Regions from separate parts of the Pseudomonas sp. GD03842 genome, predicted to be linked through region 1. Evidence: predicted binding sites of a transcription regulator. Region 1 holds the regulator's gene; each other region holds the start of a gene.
The links. Region 1 encodes FliA, which starts transcription of late flagellar genes. Its sites were predicted from a motif close to CTAAAGTTTNNNNNNNNNNNGCCGNTAA; they were not measured.
Positions count from the first base shown of each region.

Region 1 (4,188 bases):
GTTGCGACGTCATGGGTTTCCTTCTCGCTGCGCACCAGGAAACCTTCGACGCGGCGGGCCAGATCCCTGAACTCCTCGGCGCCGATCTCACGACGCATGAAGCGTCCCCAATCCTCGCTCAGCGTTTTGGCATCGGCGCTCAGGCCATTCATCAGGGGCGTGCTCTGCTCCACCAGATCCATGGTTTTATTGGCCGCGTTCTCCGTCAGCCTGACAACGTACGACAGGCGTTCGGTGGCGTCCGTGATCTGGGACACCTCTTCGGCTTGCGGCATGTGCGGGTCAATCTGGAAATTGACGATCGCACTGTGCAGCTCACGGGTCAGCTTGCCCACTTCCTGATACAGGCCCCGATCACGGGTCTGGTTAAGCTCATGGATAAGTTGCACGGCTTCGCCGAACTGGCCTTTTTCAAGGCTGGTCACCAGCTCTTGTGCATGTTTCTTCAGGGTCGACTCGAAGTCACCCATTGATGAATCTTTAGGATCCATAGCGCCCTCGCAGCGAACATCAGCTATTGACGCGCTCGAATATCTTGTCGATTTTTTCTTTGAGCACCTGGGCCGTGAACGGCTTGACGACATAGCCGTTCACGCCGGCCTGCGCGGCCTCGATGATCTGTTCGCGCTTGGCTTCGGCGGTCACCATCAGCACAGGCAGGTGACGCAGACGCTCGTCGGCACGCACCTGACGCAGCAGCTCGATACCGGTCATGCCCGGCATGTTCCAGTCCGTCACCAGAAAATCGAAAGCCCCGCTCTGCAGCATGGGCAATGCGGTGGTACCGTCATCTGCTTCGGCCGTGTTGGTGAACCCAAGGTCACGCAACAGGTTTTTTATGATCCGCCGCATCGTTGAGAAGTCATCAACGATGAGGATTTTCATGTTCTTGTCCAATTCGACCTCCAAGCAGTCTTTAACGCACCCAGCTCCCGGGTGCGCGTTCAATCAATACCGGTACGACAAACCACCGGCGACACGACAACGAGAGGGCTTTGGAATCGAAAGGTACGAGCGCAGCGGATAAGAGTCCCGAAGACCTGATCCGACCGGCTCCTGCCTTGTCTCTTTTGCTTCCCACATCACATCTTGCACAGCCGGTCTTACAAGCAACACACAACGCCCTCGAACAGGCGTTGCGTCAATCCATCAGCGTGCCCGCCATTCACCCAGCCGCCCGCGCAGACGCGCGGCGCACTGGCTGTGCAACTGGCTGACACGGGATTCGCTGACCCCCAGGACCTCACCGATTTCCTTGAGGTTCAGCTCTTCATCGTAATACAGCGCCAGCACCAGCCGTTCACGCTCGGGCAGGTTGGCAATGGCATCGGCCAGCGCGCTCTGGAAACGCTCGTCTTCCAGATCCCGCGAGGGCTCCAGCGACTGGCTCGCGCCATCCTCATGCAGCCCCTCATGTTCGCCGTCCTGCAACAGATCGTCAAAGCTGAACAGGCGACTGCCCAAGGTATCGTTCAAAATCCCGTAATAATCATCGAGACTCAATTGAAGTTCGGCAGCAACCTCATGATCTTTAGCGTCGCGGCCGGTTTTCGCTTCAATCGCGCGGATCGCATCACTGACCATGCGCGTGTTGCGGTGAACCGAACGCGGCGCCCAGTCCCCTTTGCGGACTTCGTCCAGCATGGCCCCGCGGATACGAATACCCGCGTAGGTCTCGAAGCTGGCCCCTTTCGAGGAGTCGTATTTGGTCGAGACTTCGAGCAACCCGATCATGCCCGCCTGAATCAGGTCCTCGACCTGGACGCTCGCTGGCAACCGCGCCAGCAGGTGGTAGGCGATGCGCTTGACCAGAGGGGCATAGCGCTCGATCAGCTCGTATTGGGAGTCCTTGGATGATTTGCTGTACATGCGATAGCCACTTGCGGTCATGACACAGGCCCTGCACTGGTCTGATGAACCAGGCGCTCAACGAAAAATTCAAGGTGACCCCGCGGGTTCGCCGGCAGCGGCCAGGTATCGACCTTCTGCGCGATGGCCTTGAACGCCAGCGCACATTTGGAACGCGGGAAGGCTTCGTACACCGCGCGCTGCTTCTGCACCGCCTTGCGCACGCACTCGTCGTACGGCACCGCACCCACGTATTGCAGGGCGACGTCCAGGAAGCGATCGGTGACCTTGGTCAACTTGGCGAACAGGTTGCGCCCTTCCTGCGGGCTCTGTGCCATGTTGGCCAGGACACGGAAGCGGTTCATGCCGTAGTCACGGTTAAGCAATTTGATCAGCGCGTAGGCGTCGGTGATCGAGGTCGGTTCGTCGCACACCACCAGCAGCACTTCCTGTGCCGCGCGTACGAAACTCACCACCGACTCGCCGATCCCGGCGGCGGTGTCGATCACCAGCACGTCCAGGTTGTCACCGATTTCGCTGAAGGCCTGGATCAGGCCGGCATGCTGCGCCGGGCTCAACTGCACCATCGTCTGAGTGCCGGAGGCTGCGGGCACGATGCGCACGCCCCCCGGCCCCTGCAGCAGGACATCGCGCAGTTCGCAGCGCCCTTCGATGACGTCGGCCAGGGTACGTTTGGGGGTCAGACCCAGCAAGACGTCGACATTGGCCAGACCCAGATCGGCGTCCAGCAACATGACGCGACGTCCCAGCTCGGCCAGGGCCAGCGAGAGGTTCACTGACACATTGGTCTTGCCTACGCCACCTTTGCCACCGGTCACCGCGATAACCTGAACGGGATGCATGCTGCCCATAGTTAATTCTTTACCTTGTCTTGCTTAGACCCAAGCCACATTTCGGGCTGCACGTCCACTGAGTGAACAATGCCTGGCAGACCATCGATGCAGGTATTTTCCAATGTCATTTTCCTTAACCTAGCCCGCGCGCTTGCCGGTGCTGTGATAAAGATCCGCAAACATATCCGCCATCGCTTCCTCGCTAGGCTCCTCCTGCATCTGCACGCTGACGGCACGGCTTACCAACTGGTGTCGACGCGGCAAATGCAGATCATCGGGGATCCGTGGGCCATCGGTCAGATAGGCCACGGGCAATTCGTGTGTCACCGCCAGGCTCAGCACTTCGCCCAGGCTGGCGCTCTCGTCCAGCTTGGTCAGGATGCACCCGGCCAGGCCGCAACGCTTGTAACTGTGATAGGCCGCCGTCAGCACTTGCTTCTGGCTGGTCGTCGCCAGCACCAGGTAATTGCGTGCCCTGATGCCACGCCCGGCCAGGCTCTCCAATTGCAGGCGCAGTGCCGGGTCGCTGGCTTGCAGGCCGGCGGTGTCAATCAGCACCACGCGCTTGCGCAGCAGCGGTTCCAGTGCCTGAGCCAGCGATTGCCCCGGGTCGACGTGGGTCACCGGCACATTGAGGATGCGGCCCAGCGTCTTGAGCTGTTCCTGAGCCCCGATGCGGAAGCTGTCCATGCTCACCAGCGCGATATTTTGCGCGCCGTATTTCAACACATAACGGGCGGCGAGTTTGGCTAAAGTGGTGGTCTTGCCCATTCCGGCCGGACCGACCATGGCAATCACCCCACCCTCTTCCAGCGGCTCGACATCCGGCGTGACGATCATCCGCGCCAGGTGCGCCAACAGCATGCGCCAGGCGTGGGGTTGATCGTCGAGGTCCGGCACCATGTTCAGCAGGTCCCGGGACAGCGGACCGGACAGCCCTACCCGTTGCAGACGGCGCCACAGATTGGCCTGCTGCGGACGGCTGCCCTGCAACTGGTTCCAGGCCAGCGAGCCAAGCTGCACTTCCAGCAACTCGCGCAGCCCGTTCAATTCGGAACGCATCGACTCGTAGGCCCGCTGGCTGATGCCTGGCTCGGCGGCGGACTGACGCTCGGTGCGCTCGGCTCGATCCGCCGCGATGGCGGCGTGGATGGAGGGGCGGAACGGTTCGTCCAGGGTCGGTTCGATCTGTTTGCTGTCGTCCATGGCAAGCCCGGTGAACAACTGCCGGTTGGCCACGGCGTCCAGGTCGCTGCGGCTGGTCAATTCGGCCTGGGCGGTGACGATGCGCGACTGAGTCTTGCGCAGTTCGTCCTCGAGCTCGACGTTGGGCACGCGCGGCGCCAGCGCCGACAGTTTGTAGTCCAGCGCGGCTGTCAGTTCCACACCGCCGGCGATCCGCCGGTTGCCGATGATGGCGGCTTCAGCGCCCAGCTCATCGCGAACCAGTTTCATGGCTTGTCGCATATCGGCGGCGAAAAAACGC
Region 1 covers NZ_JAOCEA010000019.1:71,022-75,209, reverse strand. The annotation lists gene N5D61_RS22975 (protein phosphatase CheZ) at 1-491, opposite strand, end outside; gene N5D61_RS22970 (chemotaxis response regulator CheY) at 511-885, opposite strand; gene fliA (RNA polymerase sigma factor FliA) at 1,150-1,890, opposite strand; gene fleN (flagellar synthesis regulator FleN) at 1,887-2,720, opposite strand; gene flhF (flagellar biosynthesis protein FlhF) at 2,841-4,188, opposite strand, start outside.

Region 2 (4,188 bases), on a different contig from region 1:
ACGGGCTTGGGGCGGGTCGCGGCTTTGTGTTGCGCGGCGGTGGTCAGCGCTTGAGCGTAGATCATGGATCAACGTGCGTCAGCTCGATCGTTTGCTGAGAGCTGCGGCGAATGCTTTGAAATGGGAGGCGAGGCAGTGGCGTTAGGCGGAGCGGAGGACGAAGTCGTCGCAGCATGCCGAGCCGACGGGAGCGACGCTGAGTTCGCTACCGCCGGTGGTTGTGGCCGTGCTGTTGTGCAGCAGGTGACCCGAGGCTACTGTTGAACGGCGCTGAACCCTTCAAAGGCGATCTGCTGCTGGATCGCGGTCACGATGTTCTTGCGCGTAGCCGGTAGCTGGTTGCCGTCCTTGTCGACGAAGACATCGTGTTGCAGTTCAGCTTCGTCGCCCTCACCGACAAACGAAAAGCCGAGAAACTCGAAGGCTTCACGGTCGACATTGGCTTTCGCGCGCGGGGTGCGCAGAGGGAGGGTGACGCTGATGCCATCCTTGGCGATGACAAACACTTCGGCTTCCTTCTTCACCCGCGCGGCCTTGCTCTTGCTGCCGCCCGGCTGACTGACCGCCTGGTGCGTCTGGTTCAGCACTTTCAGCGCCAGGCCGTAAACCAACTCCTGAAAGTGTGGATCGTCCTTGTAACTGGACAGGATTCGGCTGATCGGAAAACGGGTGCTGAGGTCTTCCAGTGCGGCCATGTCCGCGGCTTCGGCGTCTTTCAATTGCTTGAGCTGACCCATCAACTCATAGGCCTGATCGTCGTCGAAACGGTCATGGGCCTGGCGGATGGCGGCGCGCAGCTCACGAATCTGGTCGCTTTCCCGGGTGCTCTGGAAGGCATCGAGCACCATTTCGCTGATGGTTTTCGCCTGTGGCACGTGTTGTGAGAGATTGATGGCGTCTTCGTACGCCTGCTTTGAGGACAGGGCAGGCGCTGCTACGTCGGTACGGAAATCAGACATTGAACATCCATTGCTTCATTTACGGGGTTTGAGCGCGAGGCGCCGAAGCGCTTCGCGGGGGAGGGTAAGTTATTTCCCGCCCAGTGCACCACCCGCTGCGCCGCCCAGCCCGGCACCGATGGTGCCCCCTGTGCTGCCGCCCAGCTTGTTGCCAATGACCGAGCCTGCCGCGCCACCCAGGCCGCCGCCAATGGCTGCACGAGTCTTGTGGCCTTTCTTGGCGGTCACGGCGCCGCCTGCTGCGCCCGCCAGGCCTGCGCCAACGGCCGCGCCGTTGCTGCCCCCCATCTGCTGGCCAACGACATTGCCCAGCGCACCGCCTAGACCACCGCCAAGCGCAGCGTTTGTACCGCCGCCCGCCATTGCGCCTTGAGAAATCAGAAGACCCAGAACCGCAGGAAGTATGAATCGCATGTACTCGACCTCGAAGTAAGACAGCGCCAAGGCGCGATGTCGTGGTTGGAGAGAATGCCAGGGGCGCTAGCCTGAATAAAGCGGATCGCCAGAAACAACAAAGCCCGCACGAGGCGGGCTTTGTTGAGGTACTTGGTGGCTACACAGGGACTTGAACCCCGGACCCCAGCATTATGAATGCTATGCTCTAACCAACTGAGCTATGTAGCCAAGTGGCGCGCATTATTCGCTTAGACGTGGGATGTGTCAACCCTCTCGTTAAAAATTTCTGCGTGCGATCAATTGGTTAGAGATCTGCTCTCTAGCTCCCCCTGGGTAGACGCGGTCATCAGCTCGTCGGTGACAGTTTGCGACGCCTGTTGAGTGGAATTGCCTCATTTTCGTGCAAAAGCAGTGCACCGTTTGTGGCCGTATGCCCGTTTAGATGGCTTCTGGCTATCGGTCCGGTTTTTGCTTACTGCACATTAATTGCGCGCATCACCATTCTCGCGCGCGAATCGCTTGAAGAACCGCGACGCAGTCTTCGACACAGGGGACGGGCGGTTGTCGTTTTTAAAACAAAGACATGGCATTTTGCCGGTAAAGAATGTGAGGCGGCAGCCGCTGCGGTCAAAAGCTGCAGTTGCGGGTCGTCCGTGAGGAGTCGTCGGTCATGCAAAGTCTTTTGTCGCCAGGAATTCGTCTGCTCGGACGCTTCGGTTTTGCACGCAAGTTTCAAGTGCTGTTCTTTCTGTTCATTCTTCCGTTGGCCGGAAGCCTGTGGATGATCGGGCAGGACTATCTCAACAAGCTGAGCGTCATTTCCGGAGAGCAGGCCGGGGTACGGCAACTTCTGGCACTCGACGCCCTGGATGCCCAACTCACCGCTCAGCGCAACCTCGCTGCGCGTTGGAAAGCTGCGGACATACTTCATGAACCTACCCCGGCAGCGAAGGCCGCCATGGCGGCGCTGGATGCCGCGAGTCCTGTCCTCACTAAGACGCTAGCGGACCTAGGCGAGCAGTTGAAGGCGCACCGGGCCAGCGCTGACACCCTGGCTCGATATCAGGCCTTGCAAGCGACCGTCCATGGCATGGACTCCGAATCCCTTCGCACTATCGGCTGGTGGCCTGATGGGTACGACCGCTTCACGGCTGCCCTGACCGCACTCCAAAGCCTGCGCGAGCAAATTGCAATGGATAACGGGTTGATTCTCGATCCGTGGTTGGAAACCTATCTGCTGATGCAGATCGCCACGCAGCAGACACCCGATCTCATTGAGCGTGTCGGGCGCATGGCCAGTGTGGGGCAATCATCGGTAGCCTCCGGACAGTTTTCATTGCAGAGCCGTCTGCAGATGCGTGATCTGCGCAGCCGGATCGCCGATGCCCGTGATCAATTGGTGAAGGCGGCAGCATCGCTCAAAGCCAAAGCCTACCCAGGGATGGAAACCTGGCTTGCCCAATACAATGACAGCCTCCAACGTCTGGATGGCGAGCTGAAAGCGCTGGACGAAGGTGTGTTCGGCGGCACGATCAAGCTGGACACCTCGGCCTTCGAGCGCAGCGTCGATACCACCCTCGACGCGCTCGCCGCCTTGCGCAATCAGTCCCTGACGTCACTGGACGACCGTCTGGATTACTACCACGATCGGGCGATCAGACAGTTCATTCCCGTGGCTGCGGTCTTCGGCATCCTGGCGCTGGCTGCACTGTATCTGTTCATTTGCCTCCAGGCTTCGATTCGCCGCAGCGCCAAGGGGATCACTACCCTGGCTGAATCGCTGCGCGATGGCAATTTGTGCGTGGAAGTCGCTGTCGAGGGGCGTGACGAGCTGGCCGCCATCAGCAAGGCGCTGAACGTCGCAGTGGTCCAGTTGCGGACCACGCTGCTGGGGGTTAACCATGAAACCCAACAGTTAGGGTCTGCCGTTCTTACCCTCAATTCGCAATCAGGCAGCACGCTGAACGAGGTCGAGGATCAACAGCAGCAGATCAGCCAGATCGCCGCTGCGGCGACGCAACTGGCCGCCACGTCCATGGGCGTCGCTAAAAGCTGCGAAGAGGCTTCCGGAAACGCCCAGCAAACGCGGCGCATTGCCGAGGACAGCAGCCGCGACAGCCAGCGGACGACGGCCAGCATTCAGCAGCTCAACCAGCGTTTGACTGACACCGCCGATGCGCTTGGCAAGGTCAGTGAGCAGGGGCAGCAGATTCAGTCCGTCGTCGACACCATTCGCGGGATTGCCGAACAGACGAACCTGCTGGCGCTCAACGCTGCCATCGAAGCTGCGCGAGCGGGCGAGCAGGGACGTGGTTTTGCCGTCGTGGCCGATGAGGTGCGTAGCCTGTCGCAACGAACTCAGGCCTCTACTGCGCAGATTGCAGGCACGGTCGATAGTCTGCGCTCAACCGTCAGTCAGGCCGTCAGCCTGATGGAGGCCGCATGTGGTCAGGCAGTGACCGATGCTCAATCTGTGACGGGGTTGGGCGAGCGGCTCGGCGAGATCGCGGGGGCGGTCCAGCGCGTGACCGATACCCTGGCGCAAATCGCCACGGCCGTGGAAGAACAGGCAGCGACCGCCGATGAGGTCAGCGGCAACATTCAGCAGGTGGATCAGGCCGCCGGGCGCCTGCTCGATGGCGCAAGGGCGGTCAATCAGGCCGCTGACACCCTGAGCAAGGGAAGTCGGGCGTTGAGCGACAATACTTCGCGATTCCAGTTGGGCTAAGCCCGCGAGTGTTGATACGCGTTCGGTGCTGGCGGCTGGCCCGTGGCGCAGCCGATGGATACGTTGGAGCCACGCAGGTCACGTTTTGTCGATGAAAAGCCTTGA
Region 2 covers NZ_JAOCEA010000004.1:16,303-20,490, forward strand. The annotation lists gene N5D61_RS07160 (hypothetical protein) at 255-959, opposite strand; gene N5D61_RS07165 (bacteriocin) at 1,029-1,373, opposite strand; tRNA gene N5D61_RS07170 (tRNA-Met) at 1,507-1,583, opposite strand; gene N5D61_RS07175 (methyl-accepting chemotaxis protein) at 2,026-4,083, shown strand.
Region 2: N5D61_RS07175 (methyl-accepting chemotaxis protein) is a predicted target of FliA. The motif match lies at 1,953-1,980, and genes of this name have one in related genera.

Region 3 (4,188 bases), on a different contig from region 1:
GTGGCGGCTGAACAAGGTAACGCCGATCTCTTCCTCCAGCTGCTGGATGGCCAGCGTCAGGGTGGATTGGGAGATGAACACCGCCTGCGCCGCTGCGGAAATCGATCCGGTTTCGGCCACTGCGATGAAGTGGCGGATTTGGCGTAACGTCATCATGTGAGCCGTTCCCGTCTTTTTTGGAATTCGACGAGTGTATATCGTTTTTTTCGAATGGCCCGGCTCGCCCCTGCAACATCTGGAAGCACAGTCGGAAACGGCAACTGAGGACTTCGCCTTAACCTGCGTGTCGGACCGTTTAAGTGTTTTCAGGAGGTGCCCATGAATACCCGAGGTTTACTTGATCAGTTGCTGAAATCCGGCCAGGACCTGTTGCAAAACAAGGCGGGTCAGTCCGGTCGTTCTCCTTCTCAAAGCCAGGGCACCCAAGGCGGCCTCGCCGATCTGCTCGGCAAGGCCGGTGGCGCCAATCTGGGAGGGCTGTTGTCCGGCGCGGGCGGTGGCGCGCTGGCAGCGGGGGCGATGGGGTTGCTGCTGGGCAACAAAAGTGCGCGCAAGATCGGTGGCAAAGTGCTGACCTACGGCGGCCTCACGGCGCTGGGTGTGCTGGCCTACAAGGCCTACGGGAACTGGCAGGCCAATCAGGCAAGCGCAGGGTCGGCTCAGCCTCAGACCGTCGACCGTGTGCCGCCCGCCCAAGTGGAACAGCACAGCGAGGCGATCCTGCGGGCATTGGTGGCGGCGGCCAAGGCGGACGGCCATGTTGATGACAATGAACGGCAATTGATCGAGGGTGAGTTCACGCGGCTGACGGGCGATGAGGAATTGCAGCACTGGCTCCACGCCGAGCTGCACAAGCCGCTGGACCCTGCCGAGGTCGCGCGGTCGGCTCACACACCTGAAATTGCCGCCGAGATGTACCTCGCCAGTGTGATGATGGTCGATGAAGAGCACTTCATGGAGCGGGCATACCTGGACGAACTGGCCAAACAGCTCAAACTTGCCCCCGACTTGAAAGCCGAGTTGGAGAATCAGGTCCGCCAAGCGCAGCCATAACTCGCCACGGCAAATCGAAGCAGACTCGGGAAGGGCAAGCCCGGCGGTGGCTTGCCGTCTCCCTGGGGCCGGATCTCGACCGCTGCCCGAGCCCGCAACTTCCTTTCCCTTGCCTCAAGTCCCCGTACCTCTTCGCGGCGCCGTTGGACGTTAATGGGCGCCATGAGCCCCATCGGCAACTTCCCTATCAGGTAAAGCTTTGGTCGGCCGATAACGTGTCAGAAGTTTCCTTTATATGTGTGCGTTATTGCGTATGTCGTGTCGGAAACAGCCCAGTTAATTAGTAAGGCACTAGGCTATACTCCGCTCGCGTTGGGCCGTCTGTCGGTCCGCTTCTTGAACCCGGTCTTGCCGGTGTTGAACTCTTGAGGGCTGACTGTGAAGAACTGGACGTTGCGTCAACGTATTTTGGCGAGCTTCGCTGTAATCATCGCCATCATGTTGCTGATGGTGATTGTGGCTTTCAACCGCTTGCTGGTCATTGAAAGCAGCGGCGATGAAGTACGGCTCGACGCGCTACCGGGGGTTTATTACAGCAGCACGGTGCGCGGCGCCTGGGTTGAAAGCTACATCCGCACCCAACAGTTGCTCGCCGAAGGTGCGGGGCGTCCTCTGACCAACGCTGAGGAAGATCAGTACAAAGAGTACGATGACCGCCTCCAGAGCCAGATTGCCGCGTATCAGAAAAGTATTTTTGAAGAGAGCGATCGCAGTGAGTTCGCGCAGTTTCTGCAACTGCGTGAACGGTTCGGGCTGGTGCTCAACGGCATCCTGTCGGCCTATCAAGGTGACAACTTCGCGATGGCCCAGCGCATCTTTACCGAACAGCTGACCCCGATGTGGTTCGAGGGTCGCAAGGTGCTCAATGCGCTGGGTACCAAGAACAAAATCAATGCCGATCGCGCATCGGACAACATTCAGGCCGCGGTCTACAGCGCCAAGATCACCTTGGGCATCTCGCTGATCATCGCAGTGCTGGTCGCCGGTATCTGTGGCCTGCTGCTGATGCGCGCCATCCTGGCGCCCATGAATCGGATCGTCAGAATCCTCGACGTGATGCGGACCGGCGACCTGAGCAGCCGTCTGAACCTGGAGCGCAAGGACGAATTCGACGCGGTGCAGACCGGGTTCAACGACATGGTCACCGAGCTCGCAGCGCTGGTGTCCCAGGCGCAGCGCTCCTCGGTTCAGGTCACCACATCGGTGACCGAAATCGCCGCCACCTCCAAGCAGCAGCAGGCCACCGCCACTGAAACCGCGGCCACTACCACCGAAATCGGCGCCACGTCCCGCGAGATCGCCGCGACGTCTCGGGATCTGGTGCGCACCATGACGGAAGTGACCTCGGCTGCCGATCAGGCTTCGATCCTCGCCGGATCCGGTCAGCAGGGCCTGGCACGAATGGAGGAAACCATGCACTCGGTGATGGGGGCCGCGGATCTGGTCAACTCGAAGCTGGCTATCCTCAATGAGAAGGCGGGCAACATCAATCAGGTGGTGGTCACCATCGTCAAGGTCGCCGATCAGACCAACCTGTTGTCGTTGAACGCCGCCATCGAGGCCGAAAAAGCCGGTGAATACGGCCGCGGATTCGCCGTGGTCGCGACGGAGGTCCGGCGCCTGGCGGACCAGACGGCAGTCGCCACCTATGACATCGAACAGATGGTGCGAGAGATTCAGTCGGCGGTCTCGGCGGGCGTGATGGGCATGGACAAGTTTTCCGAAGAGGTACGTCGAGGGATGTTCGAAGTCACCCAGGTGGGCGAACAGCTCTCGCAGATCATCCATCAGGTGCAGGCGCTGGCGCCGCGCGTGTTGATGGTCAATGAAGGCATGCAGGCCCAGGCCACGGGTGCCGAACAGATCAATCAGGCGCTGGTGCAATTGGGCGATGCCAGCAGCCAGACCGTGGAGTCGCTGCGCCAGGCCAGCTTTGCCATCGACGAGTTGAGCCAGGTGGCAGTGGGCCTGCGCAGCGGCGTCTCGCGATTCAAGGTCTGAGTCGGTCCATGACGGAGCATTCAGCCAAGCGCGGCGCGCGGTCGTTGCCGTCGAACAAGCTGTTCCTGATGTTTCGCATCGGGAAGGAGCGCTACGCCCTGGAGGCCGCCGAGGTGGCTGAAGTCCTGCCGCGTCTGGCGCTCAAGCCGATTGCGCGCGCGCCCCATTGGGTCGCGGGTGTGTTCGCTCATCGAGGCGCGGTGGTGCCGGTGGTCGATCTCAGTGCGCTGACCTTCGGCGAAACGGCGCCGCAGCGAACCAGCACGCGTCTGGTGCTGGTGCACTACCGACTGGGGGGCGATCGTCCGGCGCAGCGTCTGGGGCTGATCCTCGAACAGGCGACGGACACCCTGCGGTGCGCGGTGGACGAATTCAAGGCATATGGCCTGGACAACCGTGAGGCCCCTTATCTGGGACCGGTGCGGGAAGACGAAACGGGGCTGCTGCAGTGGATTCGCGTACAGGACCTGCTCACCGACGAGGTGCGCGACCTGCTGTTTCCTGCCCGTCCCATGGACTTCGACACCCTTGATTCCCTCGGGGCCGCACCATGACATCGGACGCGCGCTTTTTCGCCTTCCTCAAGAGCCGCATCGGGCTGGACGTCGCCTCCGTCGGCGAGGCGATCATCGAGCGAGCGGTTCGTCAGCGATGCGCGCTCAACAAGGCCGAGAGCGCCGATGCCTATTGGCAGTTGCTGCACAGCAGCGCCGAAGAACAACAGGCATTGATCGAGGCGGTGATCGTGCCTGAGACTTGGTTTTTCCGTTACCCGGAATCCTTCGGCACGCTGGGCAAGCTGGCGGCAGCGAGGGTGGCGCAGTTGAACGGTGCCCGACCGCTGCGCATCCTCAGTCTTCCGTGCTCCACCGGCGAAGAGCCTTACTCGATTGCCATGGCCTTGTTCGATGCAGGCTTGCAGGCCACCCAGTTCAAAGTCGAAGCGGTGGACATCAGCCCCCTGTCACTGCAAAGGGCACGTCGCGCCGTGTACGGCAAAAATTCCTTCCGCGGGGATCAACTGGGGTTCCGTGAGCGCCATTTCACTCAGGTCGAAGACGGTTACCTGGTCAGCGAGAAGGTCCGTGAGCAGGTCGGCTTCCAGACCGGCAACCTTCTCGACCCCGCGTTGAC
Region 3 covers NZ_JAOCEA010000026.1:17,212-21,399, reverse strand. The annotation lists gene N5D61_RS25500 (LysR substrate-binding domain-containing protein) at 1-156, opposite strand, end outside; gene N5D61_RS25495 (tellurite resistance TerB family protein) at 319-1,053, shown strand; gene N5D61_RS25490 (methyl-accepting chemotaxis protein) at 1,432-3,054, shown strand; gene N5D61_RS25485 (chemotaxis protein CheW) at 3,063-3,608, shown strand; gene N5D61_RS25480 (protein-glutamate O-methyltransferase CheR) at 3,605-4,188, shown strand, end outside.
Region 3: N5D61_RS25490 (methyl-accepting chemotaxis protein) is a predicted target of FliA. The motif match lies at 1,240-1,267, and genes of this name have one in related genera.

Region 4 (4,188 bases), on a different contig from region 1:
CATTGCCCTCATCGCCCAAACCGTCGCGCTGGTCATCGAACGGCATCGCTCGGACGTTCGGCTGCGACGCAGTCAGGACGCATTGCGCGATTTGAGCTCGGAACTCGAAGCCAAGGTCAACGAGCGCGCGACGGAGCGCAGCCGGACTTGGTTGTTGAGCCCGGACCTGTTATCGGTGATCAGCCCCGACGGGACCATCGAGGCCGCCAACCCGGCCTGGACCATTGCGCTGGGCTGGTCGCCTGAGGAACTGCAGATCAACGTGCTGACCCTGGTGCATGCCGATGACCTGCAAGCGACCCGGGCGGCCCTGAGTCAGGCCGCCAGGGGCCGCCCGGTGTCCCGGTTCGAGAATCGCTATCGACACCGCGATGGCAGCTACCGCTGGTTCGCCTGGGTGGCTGTGCTGGAAGGCGCAAGGATCTACTGCAGTGCGCGGGACATGACCCTGGAAAAAGAACAGGCGGCGACGTTGGCTGCCCGCACCCGTGAGCGTGATCGCGCCTGGGGCTTGTCCCAGGAACTGCTGGTGATCGCGGCACCCGACGGCACACTGCTGGAGGTCAATGCTCGCTGGACGGAACAACTGGGCTGGCTGGAGCACGAACTGGTCGGCAAGACCTTTGCCGAATACACCCACCCGGACGACCTCGGGGCCGCCACTGCCGCCTTCGAGGGCATCTTCCACGCGCCACTGGAAGTGCCGTATGAGTACCGGTTGCGCCACAAGAACGGCACGTACAAGTGGTTCAGTTGGACCGGCACCTTCGAAGACAGCCGGGTCTATGCGGCGGGACGCCACGTCACGGTCGAGCGAGAACAAGCGGAAGCCCTGCGCCAATCGCAGAAGATGGAAGCCGTCGGCCAACTCACCGGCGGCGTTGCGCACGACTTCAATAACCTGCTGACGGTCATCCGCTCGTCCACCGACCTGCTGATGCGCCCTACCCTGACCGAGGAGCGTCGGCAACGTTACGTCACCGCCATTTCGGAAACCGTCGATCGTGCCGCCCGGCTGACCGGCCAGTTGCTCGCCTTCGCACGTCGACAAGCGTTACAACCGGAGGTGTTCAGCGTCTGCGACAACGTGCGGGCCATCAGCGCCATGATGAGCAGCCTGACGGGCGCGCGGATCCAGACCCTCATCGATCTCGACCCCACGCCGTGTCATGTCAACGCCGATCCGAGCCAATTCGACACGGCTCTGATCAATATGGCGGCCAACGCGCGGGATGCCATGCAGGGCGAAGGCCAACTGTCGATCGCGGTGCGTGCTGTCGAGTCGCTCCCGGCGATTCGCGAACACAGTGCGGTAGCCGGGCCCTTCGTCGCGGTCTCGATTACCGACACAGGATCGGGCATTCCGGCCACCCAGCTGGAGCGGATTTTCGAGCCGTTCTACACCACCAAAGGCGTGGGGGAAGGCACCGGACTGGGCTTGAGCCAGGTCTTCGGCTTCGCCAAACAATCCGGTGGTGAAATTGCAGTCGCCAGCGAAATCGGCAAAGGAACCACCTTTACCCTCTACCTGCCCCGGGTGGCCGGCGAGGCGCGGGCGGCGGAAACCGACTCACCCGGCGTGTCGCTGGAAGAGGGTCAAGGCAAGCAGGTGTTGGTGGTGGAAGATAACGGCGACGTGGGCGACTTCGCCATCCAGGCCCTTACCGAACTGGGGTTCCGGCCGACCCTGGCGCGCACCGCCGCAGCAGCCCTGGAGCTGATCGACAGCGACGCCGAGCGATTCGACGTGGTGTTTTCCGACGTCGTCATGCCGGGCGTCACCGGGGTCGAACTGGCGCAAACGCTGCGCGCACGGTATCCGAGTCTGCCGGTGGTACTCACCTCCGGTTACAGCCACATTCTGACCCGCTACGGAACCGATGGATTCGAGCTGCTGCACAAGCCGTATTCAATCGACAAATTGTCCCGCGTACTGTTGAAAGTCACGGCCAACCCGTAGCGCACGGTGTCAGGGGCCAGGGCTCCCCATTCTCGCGGCGGCGGCTCTCAGCACTTCGGCCACCGAGTCGATGGATTTGATCTTGCTTGGGATGTCGTCGGTCGGAATATTCAGCGCGCGGTGGCTGCTGAACACGAGATGGCCAGCCAACGCCTGAGACAATTCTTCGAAATGGACGGCCGTTTTTTCCAGGTCCAACCTGATGTTCGCGAGAGATTCGAGCATTGATCCACCGCTTACCGTTGGGGGACTGCATCCTTACCCATGAAATCGGCGCCCTGCCTAGGATCGATACCGCGCCAATGTAGCAGCACACCCGTAGGGTTTGTCTACCCTGCTCCGCCCCACGCCTAAGTTGCACTCGCGGCCTGCCGTTACCTCCACGGCTAACCAGGGCGAACGGCGCCTTGGAAATAGTCCAACATCGAGCAATATGGGACATTTCCGCCAATAAAAATGCCGAAATGCCTTTAGCAGGACCCCGCATGACGATATCATGGCGCCATCATTCCGTCAGATGGCAAACCGTATGAATTTCAGACGCCTGAACATTGCTCCGCGCTCGTTAGCCTGCTTCGGCTTTTTTGCCCTGTTGATTTCCGCTGTGGGCCTGTTTTCGCTTATGCAGGCAGCGCGCTTGAAGGACGCTCGCGATTCGCTGCAAAGCAATGTATTGCCAAGCCTCATGACCGTTGCCGATATCAAGGCCGATCTGCTGATGATCCGCCTTGGCAATACCGGTCTGCGCGCCGCCCATACGGCCGACAGTGCAGAGAGCGCGCGTAAGCGGATCGCCCAAGGGCGTGAAGACCTGGAAAAGGACGTGAAGCGGCTCAAACCGCTGCTGGTCACCGAGCGCGGCCTGGAAGCCTATCGCAAGATGGAAGCGGACATGGTCGCCTACCTGGCGGTGCATTCGCGGTACCTGGAGGCAGCGGCGCAGAACCGAGAGGACATCCTGATCGCGATGACCCAACCGTCGGGTGAGCAGAGCCGCGCTGCGGACTTGCTGACCAGCGATATCGCCACCATTTCGCAGTTGGCCGTTCTCAAGATGGAAAATTCGGACATCGAGGCCAATGAAAGCTACGAGCAGGCACGCGCCGTGACCATCGCGGCCATTCTGGTCGCGCTCGTGGCCACCGTCGCGCTGGCCGCCCTGTTCACCCGCAGCCTGGTGGCGCCGATTGCCCGGGCCCTGGCCGTGGCCGAGCAGATTGCCAACAACGACCTCAGCCAGCCGATCAAACTCGACGGCGCCGATGAACCCGGTCGGCTGCTCCAGGCGCTGTCGGTGATGCAGGACAATTTGCGCGGCACCGTGGCCAATCTTGGCCACTCTTCGAGCCAGCTCGCCTCGACATCCGAGGAAATGAACGCCGTGACCGAGGACTCGGTGCGCGGTATTCAACGTCAAAGCGATGAAATCAACCAGGCCGCCACGGCCATCAACCAAATGACCGCCGCGGTCGAAGAAGTCGCCCATAACGCCGCACTGGCTTCGGCCGCCGCCCGCGAATCCAGCGAATCGGCGGAACACGGTCGGCAGCGCGTCGACGAAACCCTCGGCGTGATCCATGAACTGCATCAGGCCGTCACTGCGACCGCCGGCGAAATCAATGGCCTGGCCAGTGAGGTGCAAAACATCAGTGGCGTGCTGGACGTGATACGGGGGATCGCCGACCAGACCAACCTGCTGGCGCTCAACGCTGCCATCGAAGCGGCTCGCGCCGGTGAGGCCGGCCGAGGTTTTGCTGTGGTTGCCGACGAAGTGCGCGCATTGGCCCACCGCACTCAACAGTCCACCGCCGAGATCGAGAAAATGATCAGTTCCATTCAAGGCGGCGCTGACAAGGCCGTCACGGCCATGGACCAGAGCAGCGACCGGGCACGCGCCAGCCTGGATGTCGCCGAAGCCGCCGGGCGGGCGCTGGAACAGATCACCCAGGCCATAGGGCAGATCAACGAACGCAATGTCAGCATTGCCTCCGCGACTGAAGAGCAAGCCCAGGTTGCCCGCGAGGTGGACCGCAACCTCACCCGCATCCGCGATCTTTCGCTGCAGACCTCCGCCGGAGCGAACCAGACCTCGGCGGCCAGCGGCGAGTTGGCGCAACTGGCGGTGGGGCTCAACGGGCTGGTGCTGCAATTCCGCACCTGAGGTGCCTGGCGCCCCACTGCCCGCCGAATCAAGCAGACGCGTCGCGTGCCATGGCTGTGGCATGCGA
Region 4 covers NZ_JAOCEA010000010.1:142,868-147,055, reverse strand. The annotation lists gene N5D61_RS15845 (PAS domain-containing protein) at 1-1,960, shown strand, start outside; gene N5D61_RS15840 (hypothetical protein) at 1,970-2,185, opposite strand; gene N5D61_RS15835 (methyl-accepting chemotaxis protein) at 2,490-4,121, shown strand.
Region 4: N5D61_RS15835 (methyl-accepting chemotaxis protein) is a predicted target of FliA. The motif match lies at 2,311-2,338, and genes of this name have one in related genera.